Regions from separate parts of the Micromonospora pisi genome, predicted to be linked through region 1. Evidence: riboswitches for the same ligand, from Rfam matches in the RefSeq annotation. Region 1 holds a riboswitch; each other region holds the start of a gene.
What was found. A riboswitch is a leader RNA that binds a small molecule or an ion and turns the genes downstream of it on or off. The one in region 1 is predicted to bind cyclic di-AMP.
Positions count from the first base shown of each region.

Region 2: another riboswitch for cyclic di-AMP. It lies ahead of BDK92_RS12095 (coiled-coil domain-containing protein); the one in region 1 lies ahead of BDK92_RS17500 (C40 family peptidase).
Region 3: another riboswitch for cyclic di-AMP. It lies ahead of BDK92_RS18725 (C39 family peptidase); the one in region 1 lies ahead of BDK92_RS17500 (C40 family peptidase).

Region 1 covers NZ_RBKT01000001.1:4,132,483-4,134,721, reverse strand. Annotated here, with positions in the region: gene BDK92_RS17505 (C40 family peptidase) at 1-393, shown strand, start outside; cyclic di-AMP (ydaO/yuaA leader) riboswitch at 607-742, shown strand; gene BDK92_RS17500 (C40 family peptidase) at 812-1,792, shown strand; gene dcd (dCTP deaminase) at 1,889-2,239, opposite strand, start outside.
Region 2 covers NZ_RBKT01000001.1:2,945,167-2,947,405, forward strand. Annotated here, with positions in the region: gene BDK92_RS12085 (hypothetical protein) at 1-37, opposite strand, end outside; gene BDK92_RS12090 (copper resistance CopC family protein) at 127-1,002, shown strand; cyclic di-AMP (ydaO/yuaA leader) riboswitch at 1,179-1,310, shown strand; gene BDK92_RS12095 (coiled-coil domain-containing protein) at 1,314-2,239, shown strand, end outside.
Region 3 covers NZ_RBKT01000001.1:4,427,846-4,430,084, reverse strand. Annotated here, with positions in the region: cyclic di-AMP (ydaO/yuaA leader) riboswitch at 385-528, shown strand; gene BDK92_RS18725 (C39 family peptidase) at 941-1,765, shown strand; gene BDK92_RS18720 (hypothetical protein) at 2,040-2,239, shown strand, end outside.

The DNA of each region.
Region 1 (2,239 bases):
GGTGGTGCGTTGCGGATCGGGCCGTGTCCGGCGGTGTACCCCGGTGGCCCCGCCGGCACCGCCGTCAAGACCGCCTGCGCGCAGATCGGCAAGATGTACGTCTGGGGCGCGACCGGGCCGAGCAACTTCGACTGTTCCGGACTCACCCAGTACGCCTGGGGCAAGGCCGGCGTGAAGCTCACCCACTACACGGGTGCCCAGTGGAACGAGGGCCAGGTGATCAGCCGGGCCAACGCCCGCGCCGGCGACCTCGTCTTCTTCTACGGTGATCTGCACCACGTCGGCATGTACGTCGGTAACGGATTAATGGTGCACGCACCGCAATCCGGTCAGCCGGTGAAGATGACAAAGATTGACGTGATGCCGGTCGCCGGGTTCCGTCGGCCTGGCTGAGTAACAGCAATTGCCCGAGTTTGTCAGGACAGGCCCCTTGCTGGCGGTGGCGCCGTTAGCAAGGGGCCTCTCCTTTGTCGACGGTGACACACCCTAAGTAATTGTCTGATATACGGAACGGTTCAACTCCAGTCACGGGTTGCACAGCCATAACAGCGTTCCTACTGTGGGAGATCGCCGAGACGGCACCAGATCACCCAGCCCGGGTGGCACCGGCTCGGCCCGCCGAATCGTTTTCGACGAACCGGGGAACCAACACCTCGGGGTGAATCCGCGAATATTCGCGGTAGGGCGCACTCTTCCCGCCCGAACCCGTCAGCTAACCCGGTAGGCGGTTCCGGAAGAAGGAGCGCCCACCCCGGTGGCTAGCCATGCCCCGCGGCCGAGGTCCCTCCGGTCGACTCTGGTCGACCCGGACATGACCCGGTCGCGTACCCGTTGGCCCATCCGTACCTCCGTACTCGCCGCGATAGCCGGTGTCGCCGCTGTTCTGCTCGGTGCCACCGCAGCTCACGCCGAACCGTCGGTCACCGAGATCGAGAAGCAGATCGACGTGGCGTGGAACCAGCTAGAGCCGACCATCGAGAAGGCCAACGCGACCCGCCAGGACCTGGCCGTCAAGAAGAAGCAGGCAGACGCGCTGGCCAAGCGGATCCAACCGCTGCAACTCCAGATCGACCAGGCCATGGGCAAGGTCAGCAACATGGCCGTCCGGGCGTACAAGGGGGACAACGCCTCCGCGATCAACGCGATCCTGACCACGGACTCGCCGACCATGCTCGCCGACCAGCTCACCATCCTCGACCAGTTCGCCCGCCGTCAGCAGCACGATGTCCAGGCGGTGGTCGACCTCAAGGAGCAGCTCGCGGCCCAGAAGGCACCACTGGACACCCTGGTCGCGCAGCTCACCCGGACCGAGGCGGACCTGGCCGCGAAGAAGAAGCAGATCGACACCGAGATCGACCGGTTGCAGAAGCTGCGGCTGAAGGTCTACGGCAACGGTGGCGGCGGCCCGCTCCGCCCAGCCCCCTGCCCGTCGAGTTATCCCGGCGGTCCGTCCGGCGTCGCGGTCAAGTTCGCCTGTGCGCAGATCGGCAAGATGTACGTCTGGGGCGCCGCGGGTCCGAACACCTACGACTGCTCCGGGCTGATGCTCGCCGCCTGGGCGAAGGCGGGCGTGACCCTGCCGCACAACGCGGCTGCCCAGCGTCGGGTCACCGCGTACGTCAAGCAGGCCGAACTGCGCCCCGGCGACCTGGTGTTCTACTACGCCGACCTGCACCATGTCGGGATGTACGTCGGCGACGGCTGGGTGGTGCACGCCTCCCAGGCCGGTGAGCCGGTCAAGATGAAGCGCCTCGACACCGCAACCGTCCACAGCTTCGGCCGCCCCACCTGACCCCCTCCCCCCCCGCTCCCCTGCGCCGCCGATCCAGGGCAGGTCCGCGCTGATGGATCTCCGTCAGCGCGGACCTGCCCTAGGGCGAAGGGAGGGTCAGCGGGTGGGCCAGGTCTGCCAACGTTGCCAGGAACGGCTGGGGGTAGGGCCGCGTTGGCCCTGGTAGCGGGAGCCGTACACGGCGGAGCCGTAGGGGTGCTCGGCCGGCGACGAGAGCCGGAAGATGCAGAGCTGGCCGATCTTCATGCCGGGCCAGAGGGTGATCGGCAGGTTGGCCACGTTGGAGAGTTCCAGCGTGACGTGGCCGGAGAAGCCGGGGTCGATGAAGCCGGCGGTCGAGTGGGTGAGCAGGCCCAGCCGACCCAGGCTCGACTTGCCCTCCAGCCGTCCGGCGAGCTGGTCGCCGAGTGAGATCACTTCGAGCGTGGAGGCGAGTACGAACTCGCC
Region 2 (2,239 bases), 1.2 Mb from region 1:
CGGCCAGCGCGCGGCGGCGGCCGATAGCGGGCAACATCGACATCTCCCCTGACAGGCCGGTCCCGAGACGTTGGGAAGCGACTGTAGCGTCTTGCCGGGCACAGCGGAAGCCACCATGATGGGCCGATGCGATCGACCCGGATGGTTACCGTCCACGCGGCATGCCGCCTGCTCGCCGTCGTTCTCGGCGCTGCGGTCGCGCTCGTCGTGGCCGGGTCGCCGGCCTCCGCGCACGGACAGTTGGCGATCTCCGATCCGGTGGCCGGCGCCACTGTCTCGCAACCGAAGCAGGCGCTGGAGCTCTACTTCACCGAGGCGCCCGCGGCGAACGCGTACTTCACCGTGACCGCGCCGAGCGGCGTACGGGTCGACGCCGGTTGGCGGCCCGGCCTGGACAAACGACTCGACCGCCCGGTGACCGAGCTGTTCCTGGTCAACGGGAAGTGGGAGCCGCGCCTCTACCACACGGGCTACGCCGCGTTGGTGCAGGTGGCGCACTGGCCGGAGAAGGGTGAGTACACCGCCAGCTACCTCTCGGTCGCCTCGGACCGGGAACCGGTACGCGGCACGGTCAAGTTCACCTACTCCGGTACGCCGACCGCCGCACCGCAGGGCTGGAGCCCGCCAACCAACTCCGCCGATCCGGCGCTGGTGGCCGCCGCCGAGAACCCGGAGCCGCCGTCCTCGGCGAATCCCGGCAGCACCACCAGCACCCACACCACCGCGCCGCCCCCGCCACCCACCGGGAACGCCAGCGGCACCACCGGCGACAGTGGAGTGATGACCTGGTTGCTGCCGGTGTTGTTGCTGGTCGCGGTGGCGGCAATGGTCTTCCTGGTGGTTCGACCGAAACGGGGTGCCCGGATCAACACCGGCCCGGCGAACCGCCGTCGTCCGGCCACCTCCGCCGCCGCCCGACGAGCGGCGGCGGCCCGAAAGGCGGTCGCCAATCAGTCGGCGCGAAACACGCAGCCGTCCCGCAAACGCGGCGGCAACCGCTGACACGACAATCCCCGGCACCACCATTACCCGCGGTACACGCCGTTGTCGAATACGCGGATGATAACCGAAAGTCGTTGTCCCATAACGCTTTTCGTACGGGTCGGGGCGTGCACAAGATGTCGATCCACGCGGTAGGATTCTTCGCGGTCAACGCCAATCGGCGCCAACCGGTGCCGGCGGGACCGTCGCCTAATCGTCCATGGACGAACCGGGGAACCGAGTACCCGGGGTGAATCCGCGAAAGCGGTAGGGATCACTTCCATCCCGAACCCGTCAGCTAACCCGGTCGGCGACCAACGGAAGGATCCTGCATGACGGCACCCCTCCGCCGATGGTTCACCCCTGCCCTGGCTCTGCTCACCGCTTCCCTCCTGCTGGTGCCGTTCTCCGCCGCGGCCCAGGCCGCGCCCGCCACGCCACCGGCGCCGGCCGAGTCCGACGGCCAGCTGTTGAGCGAGGTCCTGGAGCAGACCGGCCGCCGCTTCCTCGACGCCAAGGCCGCGCTCGAGGCGTCAAAGAAGCGCCAGGGGGTTCTCGCCGCCGAACTCCAGAAGGCCGAGGCCCAGATCGAGGAGTTGACCCCACAGGTCACCGAGATCGCCACCCGCACCTACCGGACCGGAAAGCTCGGTGCGGTCTCGGTGCTGCTCAACAGCGCGTCACCGGACTCGTTCCTCCAACGGGCGGTCGCGCTCGACGAGATGAACGCGGTCAACGACCAGAAACTGCACGAACTCAACGCCGCTCGCGAACTGGCCGACCGTGCCAAGGCCCTGGCCGATGCCGAGGTCAAGGAGCAGGAGAAGCAGCAGGCCGTGATCGCCCGACAGAAGTCGGACGCCGAAAAGGCGTTCGCCCTGGTCGGCGGCAAAAAACTGACCAACGGCCTGGTCAGTGCCACCTCGGCGGTGGCCGCACCGGCACCGCGTACGGCCAGCGGTGGCTGGCCGAAGGAGTCGTGCAGCAAGAACGACCCGACCACCAGCGGCTGCATCACCCCGCGCACGCTGCACGCGTACAACGAGGTGAAGAAGGCCGGCTTCAACCTCTTCGTCGGCTGTCACCGCAACGGGGGGCCGTTCGAGCACCCCAAGGGCCGGGCCTGCGACTGGTCGCTGCTGAAGAGCGGCTTCGCCCCCGCGAGCACCAACGCGCAGAGGTTGTACGGCAACAACCTGACCGCGTTCCTGGTCCGCAACGCGGATCGCCTCGGCATCCTCTACGTGATCTGGTACAG
Region 3 (2,239 bases), 300 kb from region 1:
CTGGGTCGGGACAGGGCCTGACTGGCTCGACGGCCCGGCCCGATCGGACGAGACCGGGCGGCACGGTCGGTCGAGAGCACGGGGAAATTCGGCCGAATTGCTTCCAGGAAGTATTCAGCCGAGGTCGAGCATGGGCGAGCGTGGCCACCCCATTCGCAAATGCGACATCCATTGCCTCCGGTAGGCAAGGGGGCACGGCCACCCCAGTCAAACCGCTCAGCGGGGCAACAAATACTTTCCGTGATCATGAAACGGTGCTCACAGATCGACCACAACAGCGGCATGGGTCACGGTTTTTGCAGGCCAAGCGGGGTTGGCAGGAGCAGATGCGGCCCAGTAACGTCAGCCCGTCTGGTCCGGCCAATAGTCACCGCGGGTGACACCGGAACAGACCCGCTGAGTCGTAATTGTTACGAGCCGGGGACCCACAGTAGTCATGGGGTGAATCCGCGAACCTTTGGTTCGCGGTAGGGCGAGCTTCCCGCCCGAATCCGTCAGCTAACCCGGTAGGCGGTCTCGGAAGGAGAACATGCTCCGTGCAGCGCAGTATCTGCCGTGGCCCCTCCCTCGGCCACGTCCCCCGACACCTGCCCTGGTCCGCCCGCACCGAGGCGCGGCCCAACACGCTGGATCACTAGGGCGCAGGCGTACGACCGTCGACGCGAGCAACGCGCGCGGTCGGTGACGCGAGTACGCGCGTGACCGGTAGGTGATACGGAAACGTACGGCATTCATTTGTCGTGCTCGGTCATCCGGTAACGCATTCCACCGCATCTGTGGTGGCGGATCAGCACACCCCGATCCGGCCCACCGGGCTGGCGGCTACTGCCGCCGGACCCTTTGCGCGCACTCGTCACGCGATTGGCCCCGGCAGAGACATAACGCCATCCCGAAACATGTGCCCCCGATCGCAGATCGGCACATCTGCGGAGGAAATTCAATGAAGCATCGTCAGCAACTGCGACTGCGTCGCATCGTGACCGCCAGCCCGTACCGGGCCAGCGTCGTCTCCGCCGCGGTCCTCGCGGTGGGCCTCACCACCGGAATTCTGCTCACCCAGGGCCACGGACCGGTCCAGGCGGAGAACCCGTCGACCGTCGCCGTCGCCGAGAAGATCGGCGGCCAGGCCGCCGGCGAGATGGCCCCCGCCCCGGAGGCGCCGGCGCCGACCGTCACCTCGGCGGCGCCCAGCGCTCCGCCGTCGACCCCACCCGCCACCACCAAGGCCCCGGCCAAGCCGGCCAAGAAGGCGCCGCCCGCGTCGAAGGTGCTCGACTACGAGTACGAGGCGCAGATCAACGGTTGGTACTGCGGGCCGGCAGCCACCCGGATCGCCCTCACCGCACGCGACCGGTCACCGAGCCAGGACGAGGTGGCTGCCGCCCTGGGCACCACCGGCAACGGCACCAACTCGGCCGACGACACCACGCGTGGCCTGAACCAGCTCGCCAAGACCGACTTCTACCGGAGCACCTTCATCCCCGGCGCGCCGTCCCCGGCCCAGATGGACCAACTCCAGGCTGACGTCGTACACGCGATCAGCAACGGGTACGCGGTCGTGGCGAACATCGTCGGCTCGGCGACCGACACCGAAGGCGGCTGGCACGCGTACGACGGCGGCCACTACCTGACCGTGGTCGGCTACCGCGACAACGGTCGGACCGTCCAGATCGCCGACCCGGCGTTCGTCAACGGGGTCAGCTCCTACTGGATGACCACCATCGACCTGGCCAACTGGATGGCCACCCGGGGCTACTCAGCCTGACCCACCCTCCCCCCGGCCCCGGGCTCCGACCGTTCTGGTCGGCGCCCGGGGCCATCCGTACCAGCGGGCCGGTCAGCGCCTTGCCACAACCATCCACGGATGCGTGCGTTGACACTGTCGTGACCATGGCCCACGCCGACCAGGCGAAGACAGATGACCGCAAGGTCCAATTGGTCGGTTGTATCCCTAGTCGCCATTACGAGTCGGTCACCGCGCGCCCGCGCGCCGAACGGAGGGTCCAGGTGTTGGCCATGCCACGTCAGGTGTCAGCTCCATGAGCCGCGTCGACGAACCGCTGACCCGGGCCGGGATCTGGGAGGCGGCCGCGATGACCATCGCCCAGCACGAGGACCGGGGCACCTCCTATGCCCCCGGCACCTGCGCCTGCTGCACCCCGGACGGCTGCGCCCAACTGCGCTGGGCGATCGAGGTACGGGCCGGTCGTGACCCGGACTATCCGCTCGCCGCGCCCGT